One region of the Sphingomonas adhaesiva genome, then DNA from elsewhere that is predicted to be linked to it. Evidence: predicted binding sites of a transcription regulator. Region 1 holds the regulator's gene; each other region holds the start of a gene.
What was found. Region 1 encodes LexA, which represses DNA repair genes until DNA is damaged. Its sites were predicted from a motif close to GTTCCNCNCTTGTTCT; they were not measured.
Positions count from the first base shown of each region.

Region 2: a site for LexA is predicted at 3,436-3,451, ahead of radA (DNA repair protein RadA). Genes of this name have one in related genera too.
Region 3: a site for LexA is predicted at 2,060-2,075, ahead of PGN23_RS13690 (ATP-dependent helicase). Genes of this name have one in related genera too.

Region 1 covers NZ_JAQIJT010000002.1:1,407,492-1,412,641, reverse strand. Annotated here, with positions in the region: gene trpC (indole-3-glycerol phosphate synthase TrpC) at 1-30, shown strand, start outside; gene moaC (cyclic pyranopterin monophosphate synthase MoaC) at 32-505, shown strand; gene PGN23_RS12995 (hypothetical protein) at 502-936, opposite strand; gene PGN23_RS12990 (molybdopterin molybdotransferase MoeA) at 1,005-2,186, shown strand; gene lexA (transcriptional repressor LexA) at 2,248-2,910, shown strand; gene PGN23_RS12980 (ComEC/Rec2 family competence protein) at 2,901-5,135, opposite strand.
Region 2 covers NZ_JAQIJT010000002.1:1,018,472-1,023,621, reverse strand. Annotated here, with positions in the region: gene PGN23_RS11070 (UPF0262 family protein) at 1-356, shown strand, start outside; gene PGN23_RS11065 (GH25 family lysozyme) at 364-1,038, shown strand; gene PGN23_RS11060 (cytidine deaminase) at 1,047-1,481, shown strand; gene PGN23_RS11055 (DUF2218 domain-containing protein) at 1,716-2,006, opposite strand; gene radA (DNA repair protein RadA) at 2,043-3,416, opposite strand; gene PGN23_RS11045 (hypothetical protein) at 3,577-4,194, shown strand; gene alaS (alanine--tRNA ligase) at 4,935-5,150, opposite strand, start outside.
Region 3 covers NZ_JAQIJT010000002.1:1,549,247-1,554,396, reverse strand. Annotated here, with positions in the region: gene PGN23_RS13690 (ATP-dependent helicase) at 1-2,056, opposite strand, end outside; gene PGN23_RS13685 (GFA family protein) at 2,170-2,574, shown strand; gene PGN23_RS13680 (nuclear transport factor 2 family protein) at 2,571-2,954, shown strand; gene PGN23_RS13675 (inorganic phosphate transporter) at 3,236-4,870, shown strand.

The DNA of each region.
Region 1 (5,150 bases):
GCCGCCGCCACGCGCGCGATGGTGGGGTGACGTGGCCGGGCTGACCCACCTGGATGCCGCAGGCGCGGCGCATATGGTCGACGTCGGCGACAAGGCGGTGACGCGGCGCGAGGGCGTGGCGACCGGGCGTATCCTGATGTCGGCCGCGGCGGTGGCGGCGATCCGCGACGGCGCGGTGAAGAAGGGCGACGTGATCGCGATCGCGCGGATCGCCGGGATCATGGGGGCCAAGCGGACCAGCGACCTGATCCCGCTGTGTCATCCGCTGCCGCTGACGCGCGTGTCGCTCGACCTGACGATCGAGGAGGACGGCGTCACCGTCACGGCGCTGGCGGCGACCGACGGCAAGACCGGGGTCGAGATGGAGGCGCTGACCGCGGTGACGGTGGCGCTGCTCACGATCTACGACATGGCCAAGGCGATCGACAAGGCGATGACGATCACCGCGGTGCGCCTGCTGGAAAAGCGCGGCGGGCGCTCGGGCGACTGGCGCGCGGAGAACTAGGTCGCCCGGCGCGGGCGGACCAGCGCCGCCATCCGGCAGGTGAACAGCACGAAGATCATGAAGGCGACCTGCATCGCGGGGCTGGGCACCGTCGCGAGCGCGCGCAGCAGCGGCGGGAAATAGAGGTGCGCGATGACCAGATTGTGCGCCACGTCCGCGACGATGATCGCGACCGTCATCGCCACGCCCCAGCGCGGCCGGACGAACAGCAGGACGATCGCCAGCGGATCGAGCACGCCCAGCGCGGTCCAGAAGGTGGTGCTGACGCGCGGATAGCCGCCGTAATCCCACAGCCAGCCATGCCGGTAGATCGCGGCCGCATGATTGTACGTCGCGCCCGCGAGGCACAGCGCGTAGATGAGCCGGAGCACCCGGGCGCGGGTATAGGCGCTGTCCTTCGATCCCATGATGGTGTTCCCCGTGCGATCCATCCATGCCTCTTGATCCGCCACGCGCCGCGCCGCAAGGCGGGACCCCGTCCACGATCGATCGACCCGCCATGTCCCTTCTACCCGTTGCCGAGGCCCAGGCCCGCGTCCTCGCGCTCGGGACGCCCGTGGCGGCGGAGACGGTGTCGCTGATCGAGGCGATCGGGCGCTGGTCGCTGGTGCCGGTCGTGGCACGGCGGACGCAGCCGTCGTGCGATCTGTCGGCGATGGACGGCTATGCGCTGCGGTTCGCGGACCTCGGCGGATCGCTGCGAGTGATCGGGGAAAGCGCCGCGGGCGCGGCGTTCGCGGGCACGGTGTCGGCGGGTGAGGCGGTGCGGATCTTCACCGGCGCGGCGATGCCCGCCGGGGCGGATACGGTGCTGGTGCAGGAGGAGGCGCGTCGGGACGGCGACCTGCTGGCGCTGGACGGGGAGGGGCCGGCGCATGCGGGGCGCAACGTGCGGCGGCGCGGGCTGGATTTCACGCAGGGCGACGTGCTGGTCGAGGCCGGCGAGCGGCTGACCGCGGCGCGGCTGGCCGTGGCGGCGACCGGCGGGGCGGGGCGGGTGACGGTCGCGCGCCGCGTGCGCGTCGCGCTGGCGGCGACCGGGGACGAGCTGGTCGAGCCGGGCGGGGAGGCGGGGGATGCGCTGCCCGAGTCGAACCGGCTGCTGCTGCGCGCGCTGCTCGCGGCCCTGCCGGTCGAGATCGTCGATCTGGGAATATTGCCCGACCGGCTGGACGTGCTGACGCGCGCCTTCGCCGATGTCGCGGCGGACGTGCTGGTGACGACGGGCGGGGCGTCGGTGGGCGACCATGATCTGGTGCGGCCGGCGCTGGAGGGGGCGGGGGTGACGCTCGACTTCTGGCGGATCGCGCTGCGCCCGGGCAAGCCGATGCTCGCGGGTCGCCGCGCGGACGGGATGGCGGTGGTCGGGCTGCCGGGCAATCCGGTGTCGGCGTTCGTCACCGCGCTGCTCTTCGTGCGGCCGCTGGTGGCGCATCTGGCGGGCGCGCGCGATCCGTATCCGGTGACGACGCGCGCGGTGCTGGGGGAGGATCTGCCCGCCAACAACGAGCGTACCGACTATCTGCGCGCGGTCCTGCGCGACGGGCGCGCCTATGCCTCTGCGATTCAAGACAGTTCGATGCTGCGCACGCTGTCGCGCGCGTCGTGCCTGATCGTGCGCCCCGCCGGAGCCGCGCCGGCGCGCGCTGGCGACTCGGCGGAAGTGCTGATGCTTGCTTGACGCAACCACAATCGTTCCTTAAAGGTTCGCAATCCGTTCGCACCTTCAGGGGAACAGGCACATGCTGACGCGAAAGCAGCACGAGCTGATCTGCTTCATTCAGGACCGCTTGAACGAAAGCGGCGTCTCGCCGTCGTTCGAGGAGATGAAGGACGCGCTCGAGCTGAAGAGCAAGTCCGGTGTCCACCGCCTCATCAGCGCGCTGGAGGAGCGGGGGTATCTGCGCCGCCTGCCGAACCGCGCGCGTGCGCTGGAGGTGCTGAAGTCGCCCGAGCGCGCCGATGCGAAGCGCGCGCCGGTCGCGGCGTCGCCCCGGCGCGCGGTTCCCGAGCCCGCGAACGACGTGATCGAAATCCCGCTCCACGGCCGCATCGCCGCGGGTGTCCCGATCGAGGCGTTCGAGGGGTCGACCACCCTGCCGGTACCGGCGGCGCTGCTGGGCAGCGGCGAGCATTTCGCGCTGGAGGTATCGGGCGATTCGATGGTCGAGGCGGGAATCTTCGACGGCGACTATGCGCTGATCCGGCGGCAGGACGTGGCGCACGACGGGGAGATCGTGGTCGCACTGATCGAGGAGAGCGAGGCCACGCTCAAATATTTCCGTCGGGAGGGCGCGATGGTGCGGCTCGACCCGGCGAACCGCTCCTACGATCCGCAACGCTACGCGCCCGCGCAGGTGCGGGTCCAGGGCAAGCTGGCGGGTCTGCTGCGTCGCTACGATTGAGGGGGCGAGGGGGGACGCGCCACACCAGCGGGATGCCGCGATGAAGCGGCGCGGGATGCCGTGATGCCGGGCGTTTGCCGTGGTGACGACGGGCGATAGTCGATCTCCGTGCGTCGCCACGGATGTTCGTCGCCGGCCGTGTTGACGGTCGTCGCGCGTGCGGTGGCGAAGGTGATCGCGATCCCTCCGGTGCGCGTCAGTGCGGTGCGATCGAGCGTCAGCCAGCGCGCCCGACAACGGCGGGGCAGGCGCCGGTCGCTGACCACCACGTCCGCGGCGGCACATCGGGGGATCAGCAGCATCGTCGGGATCAGATAGCCGCTGCGGGTCGCCAGAACCCGCCAGCGCCGGTCGCCGGCGACGCGCTCCATCGAGCAGAGGTCGCGGTTGCAGCGCGCGCCCGGCGTGTCGGACAGCAGCGCCGGCTCGCCGTCCAGGCCCGCACCCTGCGCCAGCGTGTCGCGCATATAGTCGCCGGTGCGATCGCGCAGGATCGAGAGGCCCCCGGCGGCGTCGCGCCACGCCAGATGACGCCCGTCGCCGCTGACGATCAGGTCGGGGGCGGGGATCAGCAAGGCCCAGGCAGCCCCCGCGGCCAGCGGGACGATCCCCGCGCGGCGCCACCGCGTGCGCCACAGCGCAATCCACAGACCGCCCGCGACCATCAGGCCGAACGCCGCCGGCGGCATCTGCGGCAGCGCGGTCACCGCGCCGGGCAAGGCCGCGACCGTCCGCGCGATCCACAGCAGCAGGTTCGTCGCGGCCTCGGTCACGCGCCACGCCGGCCAGCCGAGCCCGACGGCGTCGAGCAGGAGCGCGATCGCTTCGGCGGGCATCACGACGAACGTCGTCAGCGGGATCGCGACGATATTGGCCAGCGCGCCGAACAGTCCCGCCTTGTGAAAATGATAGGCCGCGATCGGCATCAGCGCGACCTCGACGACGACCCCCGTCAGCAGCAGCGCGGCGAGGTGCCGCGCGAGCTTTCGCGCCCACCCCTCGTCACGTGGGAGGAGCGTCGCGCGGACCCGCGGATGCTCGTGGAGGGCGATGATCGCGGTGACCGCGGCGAACGACAGCTGGAAGCTGGGGCTGACGATCGCCTCCGGCCAGACCAGCAGCACGACCAGCGCGCCCACCGCCACCAGCCGCAGCGTCACCGCCTCGCGCCCCAGCGCCAGCGCGGTCAGAACCATCAGCGCCGCGACGCAGCTGCGGATCGTCGGTACCTGTGCGCCCGTGATCCAGGTGTAGCCGATCGCGGCGAGCGCCCCGAGCGCGGCGGCGAGCAGGGGAATGCGTCCCGTGAGCGCAAGCCGCGGCCACAATGCCAGCAACCGCATCGCGAGCCACATGACGATCCCGACCGCGGCGGTGATGTGCAGCCCGCTGACCGACAGCAGGTGCGCGAGGCCGGCGCGGCGCATCGCCTCCGCATCGTCCTCGGCAATGGCGCCGGTGTCGCCGGTGGCGAGCGCGGCGGCGATCCCGCCCGCGCTGCCGGGCAAGCGCGACTGGATGTGCGTGGTCAACCGCTGCCGCACGCCGGAGTCGCTTGCGCCCGGCGACACGATCGCGATCGGGGCGAAGCCGCGCCCGGTCGCGCCGATGCCGTCGAACCACGCGACGCGGGCGAAGTCATAGGCGCCGGGCACGGCGGGCGCGGGCGGCGGCATCAGGCGGGCGCGAAGGCCGAGCGTCGCCCCCGCGGTCAGCCCGGCGGGAGTGACATCGCTCGGCAGGTTCACGCGGATACGGACCGGGGCGGGATCGGGCGCCTCCTGCCAGCGCAGCCGGTCGAGCGTGACGCGCGTCAGCTCGCGGGCGGGCAACGGCTCGATGCGAACGACACGGCCCGACAGCGTCGCCACCACCGGCCGAGCGAGAACGGGCGCGGCGACACGCTCGGCGCGGGTCCAGGCGAGCGTCAGGCCCAGCGCGACCATCGCCGCCGCCGTCGCCACGGCCACCGCGGCGCGACCGCCGCGTCCGGCCGCCATCGCCCCCGCCGCGACCGCTGCCGCGCACAGCAGCGCCACGATCCAGTCACGCGTCTGCGGAAGGACGAACCACGCCGCCGCCCCCGCGCCGAGCATCACGGGCAGCCACAGCACCAGCTGGTCGCGTTCCGCCTCCAGCCAGCGCTCGCAGCGATCGCGCGCGACGCGCACCGTTTGTCGCACGCGCGCGGCTTTGCTAGGGGCGGGCGCGGCGATACTGGCCATGGCGTTTTTCCAGAC
Region 2 (5,150 bases), 390 kb from region 1:
AGCGCGAACAGGCCGATGGCTATGCCGGGCCGTACCGCGTGCGGCTGTCGGTCGAGGAAGGGCGGCTGGCGATCGAGATCCGGCGCGAGGACGGGACGCCGCTGGAGACGCTGGTGCTGGGGCTGGCGCGTTTCCGCCGGCCGATCAGAGACTATTTCGCGATATGCGACAGCTACTTCCAGGCGATACGTCAGTCGACCCCGCAGCAGATCGAAACCGTCGACATGGCGCGCCGCGGTATCCACAACGAGGCGGCCGAGCTGTTGCAGGAACGGCTGGCGGGCAAGATCGAGATCGACTTCGACACCGCGCGCCGCCTCTTCACCCTCATCTGCGTGCTGCACATCAAGGCTTGAGAACATTATGTGGGGTTTGGGACGCTTCGTGCTGTTCGCGGCGGCGCTGGCGCTGTCCGGCGTGGCGGCGTGGCGCATGGCGATCCGCTGGCATCCGCCGGTCGAGCGCTATCCGTCGCAGGGCGTCGACGTGTCGGAGGCGACGGGCGCGATCGAATGGCCGGTGCTGAAGGGGGCGGGCGCGGAGTTCGGCTATGCGGTCGCGACCGTCGGCGCGACCGCGCGCGACCGCGCGTTCCAGTCGCACTGGGCCGCGATGGCCGCCGCCGGGGTCCGGCGCGGCGCGATCCACGTCTTCTCCTTCTGCCAGCCGCCCGCGGCGCAGGCCGATGCGTTCAACACGGTCGTCCCGCGCGACGATACCGCGCTGCCCGCGGCGATCGCCTTCGCCTTCGACGAGGGCTGCGCCGATCGCCCGGACCGTGGGCATTTGATCGACGGGGTGAAGGACATGATCGAGCGGATCGAATCGCACACCGGCAAGCCCGTGCTGCTGCAGGTGACGAAAAGCGTGGAGAAGGAGTACCATCTGACCGAATCCTTCCATCGCAGCCTGTGGGCGACCGGCAATTTCCTGTCGCCGACCTACGGTGCGCGGGGCTGGCGGATGTGGCGCGCGAGCGACATTCGCCGCGTCGATGGGGTCGAGGGGCCGGTGAACTGGGACGTGGCAGCGAAATGACTGAGGCAATGCGATTGATCGAGGCCGCGCGCGCCGCTGCGGTCCATGCGCACGCACCCTATTCGCGCTTCGCGGTCGGGGCGGCGGTGCTCCTGAGCGACGGCAGCATCGTCACGGGCGCGAATGTGGAGAATGCCAGCTACGGCCTGTCGCTCTGCGCGGAGACGGTCGCGATCGCGACGGTGAGCGCGCAGGGGCGGCTACGCGAGGTGGTGGCGGTGGGGGTCATCGGCGGCGCGATGGACGCCGACGGGCGCGCCATCGGGAGCGATCCGGTGCGCCCGTGCGGCCGCTGCCGGCAGGTGCTGAACGAGGCGGCGCAGCTGGGCGGGCGCGACCTGGCGGTGCATTGCGCCGGCGCTGAGGGCGAAGCGGTGGCGAGCTATCGGTTGTCGGAGCTGCTGCCGGACGCGTTCGGGCCGGGTGATCTGGGGATTTCGTAAGCTGAGGTCGGCGCGTCATCCCCGCGGAGGCGGGAATGACGGTTGTTGGGAACGCACATAATCACCCCCGTCATGCCGGACCCTTCGACAAGCTCAGGAGAGCCTTGTTCCGGCATCCAGGGTTCCGCGCGCCTTGCCCGCCGTTGTACGCGGAACTGCCTTCGCAGGAGCACGGTGAAGTTTTGCAAAGGTCCCGCCTTCGCCGGGGAACGGCGGAATTGCCAAACGATCCTCTTATCCCTCCTGCCAGTCGAACGTCAGCGGCGCCTCGCGGAAGGCAAAGCGGTCGAGATGGCTCGCCACCACCTCGCGCATCCGGGACACGTCCTCGCCCTCCGGCACGGTCAGCACCACGTCGAGCGTCGCGCTGTCGGCCCGCATTTCCAGCACCGATCCGTTCGGAAACGCGATCCGCCCCTCCTCTTCCGAAAAGGTGACCGTCATCTTGTGGCTCCAATGCTTGGCCAGCTGCTGGAGATAGCGGCTGGCCGAGGCGGTCGGCACACGTGCCACGGATGTACTCATGTCGAACTCCTCACTTCGTCCGTGTCCGCCGGCATATCATCCGCGGCCCAGCATGTGATCCACGAACTGTCCCAGCGTCCGGAACGCCGACACCCGCATCGCGTCGGCCTCCGCCCTGGCCGCCACCGGCAGCAGAACCCGCTCGAACCCCAGTTTCGCCGCTTCCTTGAGCCGCAGCGGCGCATGCGCGACCGGACGCAGCTCCCCCGACAGCGCGATTTCGCCGAATGCGACCGCGTCGGCCGGCACCGGCCGCTCGCTCAGCGCAGACACCAGCGCCGCCGCGACCGCCAGATCCGCCGCCGGATCCTGCACGCGGTAGCCCCCGGCGACGTTCAGATAGACCTCGCAGGTCGAAAAACTCAGCCCGCAGCGCGCCTCCAGCACCGCCAGGATCATCGCCAGCCGGGCCGAATCCCACCCGACCACCGAGCGCCGCGGGGTCGCGCCGCTCGCGACGCGCACCACCAGCGCCTGGATCTCGACCAGTACCGGCCGCGTGCCCTCCAGCGCGGGGAAGACGGTGGCGCCGGTGACCCCTTCGTCACGCTGCGTCAGGAACAGCGCCGACGGGTTGGTCACCTCCACCAGTCCCTCCGCCACCATCGAGAACACGCCGATCTCGTCGGTGCCGCCGAAGCGGTTCTTGATCGCGCGCAGGATACGATACTGATGGCTGCGCTCGCCCTCGAAGCTCAGCACGGTATCGACCATATGCTCCAGCACGCGCGGCCCCGCGATCGACCCGTCCTTGGTCACGTGCCCGACCAGTACCACCGCGGTGCCGCGCTCCTTGGCGAAGCGGATCAGCTCCTGCGCACTCGCGCGCACCTGGCTGACGGTCCCGGGGGCGCCCTCGATCAGATCGGAATGCATCGTCTGGATCGAATCGATCACCAGCAGCCGCGGCGGTGTGCCCATGCTCATGGTCGTCAGGATGTCGCGGGTCGAGGTCGCCGAGGCGAGCCGCACCGGCGCATCCCCCAGCCCCAGGCGCCGTGCGCGCAGCCGTACCTGATCCGCAGCCTCCTCGCCGGAGACATAGGCGACGTCGTGCCCCTGCCGCGCCAGCGCGGCCGCTGCCTGCAACAGCAGGGTCGACTTGCCAATTCCCGGATCGCCGCCGATCAGCGTCGCCGATCCGCTCACCAGTCCGCCGCCCAGCGCGCGGTCGAGCTCGGCGATCCCGAAGGCGGTGCGCGGCGGCAGCGCGACCTCCGCGTCCAGGCCGATCATCGCGATGGTGCGCCCGCCGCCCTGAAGGTTGTGCCGCGCCTGGAACGGCGTCGCCGCGGCGCTCGCCTCCTCCACCAGCGTGTTCCACTCCGCACAGTCCGCGCATTGTCCCTGCCAGCGGTGGCTTACCGATCCGCAGGACTGACACACGAAACGCTTCTGGATCTTTGCCATATCGCCCCTTAGCAAGCCAAGAACGATAAGGGAACATCAAGCTGACGTACCGCCGGTTCATGCAGCGTGCAGACTGGCGCGGGCACTATCGGGGAACCGTGATCGTTACTGGTCCGTTGGCCTGCCCAGCAGATCAACAAACGACAAAAGGAGATCCTCTGTGAAGAGCTTTGCCGTTTTCGCCCTCGCGTCCACCATTGCGCTGCCCGCGCTGGCATCGGCGCAAACCGCCGCGCCCGCGGCACAGGCCAGCGCCGGCGTGTCGGTCGGGGCGACCGTCTACGACACCTCGGGCGGGGTCGTCGGCACCGTCGATACCACCGACGGCACCAATGCCGTGGTGAATACCGGCACCGTCAAGGCGGCGATCCCGCTCTCCTCGCTCGGCAAGGGCGAAAAGGGCCCGGTTCTCGCCATGACCAAGGCGCAGCTGGAGGCCGCCGCCAGCCAGCAGCAGGCGCAGGCCAGCGCCGATTTCAAGGCGAAGCTGGTTCCCGGCGCCGCCGTCTACGGCACCGGCGGGGCACAGCTCGGCACGATCAAGTCGGCCGACGCCAGCTTCGTGACGGTGACGACGACCTCGGGCGACGCGAAGCTGCCGGTCGCGGGGTTCGGCCCCGGACCGCAGGGTGTGACCCTCGGGATGACGGCGGATCAGCTGAAGGCCGCCATGGGTGGCGCCGCGGCAACCGCCCCGACCGCCTCGGCGACGGCCGCGACGGAGGCGACCGCCACGGCGGCGACCGATACCGCGGCGCCGGCCAAGAAGAAGAAGTGATCCGGATGGGGGGCGGGCCGCGGGGCCCGCTCCTCTGCCTTGCGCGGCCTTGATTTGCCGCGCGGCTGAAAACATCCGGTTGACGCCAACGATCTTCGCCTCACCGGCGAAGGTGGGACCTCTGCAAAAGGGCTACACCGTGCTCCTGCGTAGGCAGGAGCCCAGGGATGCAGGTCCCATAAGGCGGTGACGTGCTGGGCCCTGGGCTCCTGCCTGCGCAGGAGCACGGCGTGGGCTCGGTGCCGTCGCACCTGTTTTGCAAGGGTCCCGCAAAGGCCGAGGAACAGTTGGGACCCGGTTTCAGCATCATACGAGCGTACCGATGCTGGGTCCCGGCCTTCGCCGGGGCGCAGAAAAGGCGCTTTTGCGAGGGTTTCGCGAAGGCCGAGCCCCAGTAGGGACGGCCACGTTGCCGGTCGCGTAGGGCATTGTCCTACCCGGCCCCGAGCTCCTATCTTCGCAGGACCGCAGCTAGAGCGTGATGACGTGATGTTGACCCGTCGGGACGGAGCGGAATGTCGTTCGTGGATAGGAGCGAGGAGGGAACGGGGCTTTGCCCCCGTGACTGACGAGGGACGACGCCACGAACGACATTCCGCCCGCCGCAAAGCGGTTGTCCTGAGCCGCCCGCCGGACGACGTCGCGCCGCTGGCACGGGCTACCAGCCCGCGCTGCACGTCGCTCCTCGCCGACGAACGGCTCAGGACAATCACGATGGGTCAACATCACGTCATCACGCTCTAGACCGCGGCGACTTCTTCCAGACCCGCGCGCACCGCATCGACCGCCGCCGCCGCCCGGGTCCCGTCGGGGCCACCGCCCTGCGCCATGTCGGGACGGCCACCACCGCCCTGCCCGCCCAGCGCGGCCACGGCACGCTTGAGCAGGTCGACCGCGTTGAACCGCGCGACCAGATCGTCGGTCACGCCGACCGCGACCGAGGCGCGGCCGTCGTT
Region 3 (5,150 bases), 140 kb from region 1:
CGCTGCCGAGCGTCCCCGCGGCGCGCTGCCACCCGGGCCCGCGCCCCGCGCCGCGCGCGACATTGGCGAAGGGATCGGCATGCTCCGACCAGTTGGCGCGCCACAGGCTCTCGCCGCCCGACATGCTCGTCTCGCTCTCGACATGGGCGGGCGGCAATTCGCCGACGAAGCGCGACGGGATCGAGGAGGTCCACTGGCCGTAGATGCGGCGGTTGGCGGCGTGGAGGATCGTCGCGCGGCGGCGGGCGCGGGTGATCGCGACATAGGCGAGGCGGCGTTCCTCCTCCAGCGCGCGCGTGCCCCCCTCATCGATCGCGCGCTGCGACGGGAAGATGCCTTCCTCCCATCCGACCAGGAACACGGTGCCGAATTCCAGCCCCTTGGCGGCATGGATCGTCATGATCGTGACCTTCGGATCCTCGCGCGTGGCGTCATTGTCCATGACGAGGCTGACATGTTCCAGGAATGCGCCGAGGCTGTCATATTCCTCCATCGCGCGCACCAGCTCGGAGAGGTTCTCCAGCCGCCCCGCGGCCTCGGCCGACTTCTCCGCCTGCCACATCGCGGTATAGCCGCTCTCGTCGAGGATCTGCCGCGCCAGCTCGGCATGCGGCAGGTCACGCGCCATGTCGCGCCAGCGCGCGATGTCGCCGACGAAGCGACCGAGCGACTTGCGCGCCTGCGGCGTCAGTTCGTCGGTGTCGAGGATGCGCGCCGCGGCGATCGACATCGGCATATCCTGTCCACGCGCCAGCTGGTGCAGCCGCGCGATCGCCTTGTCGCCGAGCCCGCGCTTGGGCGTATTGACGATGCGCTCGAACGCGAGGTCGTCGGCGGGCTGGTTGACGACGCGAAGGTACGCCAGCGCATCGCGGATCTCGGCGCGTTCGTAGAAGCGGAAACCGCCGACGATCTTGTAGGGCAGGCCGATCGCGATGAAGCGATCCTCGAACTCGCGGGTCTGGTGTTGCGCGCGGACGAGGATGGCGACGTCGTCGAGGCTGGTGCCGCTGCGCTGCGCCGCCTCGATCTCGTCGCCGACGCGCCGCGCCTCCTCGGGCCCGTCCCAGACGCCGAGCACGCGCACCTTCTCGCCCGCGTCGAGCTCGGTCCACAATTCCTTGCCCAGCCGCCCGCCGTTGTTCGCGATCACGCCCGAGGCGGCGGCGAGGATGTGCGGGGTGGAGCGGTAGTTCTGCTCCAGCCGGATGACGGTGGCGCCGGGGAAGTCCTTCTCGAACTTCAGGATATTCTCGACCTGCGCGCCGCGCCAGGAATAGATCGACTGGTCGTCGTCGCCGACGCAGCAGATGTTGCGCCGCTCCTGCGCCAGCAGCCGCAGCCACAGGTACTGGACCGAATTGGTGTCCTGATACTCGTCGACCATGATGTAGCGGAAGCGCTGCTGATACTGCTCCAGCACCGCGCGCTCGGTCTTCAGGATGGTGAGCATGTGGAGCAGCAGGTCGCCGAAGTCGCAGGCGTTCACCGCCCTCAACCGCTCCTGATAAAGCTGGTACAGCTCGCCGCCGCGGCCGTTGGCGTAGCGCTCGCTCTCGCCCGCATCGATCTCGCGCGGGGTCAGCCCCTTGTTCTTCCACTCGTCGATCAGCCCGGCGAGGCTGCGCGCGGGGAAGCGCTTCTCGTCGATGTCCGCGGCGATCACCAGCTGCTTGAGCAGGCGCAGCTGATCGTCGGTGTCGAGGATCGTGAAATTGCTCTGCAAACCCACCAGCTCGGCATGGCGGCGCAGCATCTTCGCCCCGATGGCGTGGAAGGTGCCGAGCCACGGCATCCCCTCCACCATGTCGCCGACCAGCCGCCCGACCCGCTCGCGCATCTCGCGCGCGGCCTTGTTGGTGAAGGTGACGCTCAGGATCTCCGACGGATAGGCCTTGCGGGTGTAGAGCAGGTGCGCGAGGCGCGCGGTCAGCGCCGCGGTCTTGCCGGTGCCGGCGCCGGCGAGCACGAGGACGGGGCCGTCGGTGGTCAGCACCGCCTGGCGCTGCGGCGGGTTCAGGCTGGCGAGATAGGGCGGGTCGATAACGTCGTTCACCACCGAACAGGTAGGGAACGGCGACCGGGGCGGCAACCCCGTGCGTACACGACGAGGGTTGCCAGAACGGCGCGGGCGTGGGAACATTCCGGCAACGGCAGGGAGGATTCAGGATGGCGATCACGGGCGGGTGCCATTGCGGGGCGGTGCGCTACACCGCGCAGGGTACCGCGGAGCATCATGCGCTGTGCCATTGCGGCGACTGCCGACGCTGGTCGGGAGCGCCGCTGGCGGGGTGGATCGCGTTCCGCGAGGCGGACGTGACGATCGAGGGCGAGCCCGCGGCCTACGCTTCGTCCCCGGGCGCGACGCGGCATTTCTGCGCGGCGTGCGGAACGGGGCTGTTCTATCGCAACGAGCAGGTGCTGCCGGGGCTGATCGATATCCAGTCCGGCACGCTCGACGCGCCGCAGGATCATGCGCCGGGCGCGCATATCATGGTGAAGGAGCGGTTGCCGTGGATGCGGGACATCGCCACCCTGCCGGAATTCGCGACCTATCCGGGGATGGAGGCGTGACCGATCCGATCGCCGCGTGGCACGATTACATGCACGCGCCGTCCGCCGACACGCTCGCGGCGCTGCTGGCCGAGGACGTCGTCTTCCACAGCCCGGCGGTCCATACGCCGCAGGTCGGCAAGGCCGTGACGATGAAATATCTCTCCGCCGCGGCCGAAGTGCTGGGCGGCGACGATTTCACCTACGTCGGCGAATGGCGCGCGGAGCGCTCGGCGGTGCTGGAGTTCACCTGCACGATCGGCGACGCGATCAAGGTGGACGGCGTGGACATCATCGGCTGGGACGAGGACGGACGGATCGTCTCGTTCAAGGTGATGATCCGTCCGATGAAGGCGCTGAACACGGTCGTGCCGCTGATGGCGGCGGCGCTGGCGCGCTGACGCGGGCGGGCGCCGGCGGGTATCCGGCGCAAGCGCCGCCCGCGCCCCTTCGGACATGGCCACGGGCCCGGATTGTTTCGCGCGATCGTCGCAGGATCGCGCGGTCCGGGCGCGCGCGCGGGACGGCGATGGCGGTCGCGGCACCCGGCGGGCGCGTTGCGCGACACCGCTCCGCCGCGGCCGGGGAGCCGATCGTCGCGTGCCGTGTTGACAAGCGCGAGGCGGCGGACTGGTAACATATGTCATGAAAGCGTCACGCGTAGCGGCAATGGGCGATCATCATGACAGCTGATGTCCTTGCGGCGATTCCTTCGGAGCCGTCCGCCGCCGCCCGCCGGTTCGATTCGCCCCCGAATCCGGTGGCGCGCTGGGTCTTCATCGCCGTGGTCGCGCTCGGCTTCGGCTTCGCGGTGGGCAGCGTCATCAGCGACGTGCGCCAGGTGGGCGAGCAGATGGCGGGCGGGGTGTTCCTGTTCCTCGCGCTCGCGCTGGTGATTGCGCTCGGCTTCGAGTTCGTGAACGGCTTTCACGATACCGCCAATGCGGTGGCGACGGTGATCTACACCAACGCCATGCCCGCGCATTTCGCGGTCGTGTGGTCGGGGTTCTTCAACTTCCTGGGCGTGATGCTGTCGTCGGGCGCGGTCGCCTATTCGATCGTCACGCTGCTGCCGGTGAACCTGATCCTGAACGTCGGATCGGGCGCGGGCTTCGCGATGATCTTCGCGCTGCTGCTGGCGGCGGTGCTGTGGAACCTGGCCACCTGGTACGTCGGGCTGCCCAACAGCTCCAGCCACACGCTGATCGGATCGGTGCTGGGCGTCGGCCTCGCCAACCAGCTCATCAACAGCGCGAGCGGCGGTGCGGCGGGCGTCGACTGGAGCCAGGCGACGAAGGTGCTGTCGGGGCTGCTGATGGCGCCGGTGATCGGTTTCTGCGCCGCCGCGCTGCTGCTGGTCGTGCTGCGTATCGTCACCCGCAATCCCAGGCTGACGCAGGCGCCGAAGGGCGATACGCCGCCGCCCAGGGGTATCCGGGCGCTGCTGATCTTCACGTGCACCGCGGTGTCGTTCAGCCACGGGTCGAACGACGGGCAGAAGGGCATGGGCCTCATCATGCTGATCCTGATCGGCTGCGCGCCCACCGCCTATGCGCTCAACCGCACGCTGCCGGCCAGCCAGACGCCCGCCTTCGTCGCGAGCGCGGAGGCGGCGGCGGGCGTGCTGCGCCGCCACGGGGCGATCGACATGCCGCTGCCCGCGGCGCGCGACACGCTGGCGAAGGCGTTGGAGCAGCGCGCCACGACGACGCCCGCCGCCTATAGCGCGGTGGTGGCGGTATCGGGCGAGGTGTCGCGACAGGTCGCGGGCTATGGCGCGTTCAGCCGGGTGCCGGCGGCGGCCGCGCCCAACATCCGCAACGACATGTATCTGGTGCTGGAGGCGACCCGCGCGATCGCCAAGGCACCGTCGGCGCACCTGAGCGATGCCGAGCAGTCGACGCTACAGGCCTATCGCGGCAAGCTGGAGGCCGGCACGCGGTTCATTCCGCTGTGGGTCAAGGTCGCGGTCGCGCTGGCGCTGGGGCTGGGAACGATGGTCGGCTGGAAGCGGATCGTCGTCACCGTGGGCGAGAAGATCGGCAAGCAGCACATGACCTATGCCATGGGCGCCTCCGCCGAACTGGTGGCGGCGGGCACGATCCTGGCCGCGGACCGCTTCGGCCTGCCGGTGTCGACGACGCATATCCTGTCGTCGGGCGTGGCGGGCGCGTCGGTGGCGAGCGGGCACGGCTTGCAGCGCCGCACCATCGTCCAGCTGGCGGCGGCGTGGATCATGACGCTGCCGGTGGCGATGCTGCTGTCCGGGCTGCTTTACTGGGCGCTGCTGACGCTGGTGCGCGCCGGCGGGTTCTGAGGCCGAAACCGTCGGCTGGGTGATGGAACGGCAGGCGCTGCCCGTCATCGGCCTTTTGCCCACTGGGCCCGGCTTCGCGGGACCTTAGCAAAACGGCGGCAACGGCGCCGGGCCCATGCCGTGCTCCTGCGGAGGCAGGAGCCCAGGGCCAGGCAGAACACCGCCTTGTGGGACGTGCAACCCTGGGCTCCTGCCCGCGCAGGAGCACGGTGACACCTTTTCGATGGTCTCGCCTTTCGCCATCCCGGGGAAGCGGCGCCGCCGGAGGGCGAATCCTGCC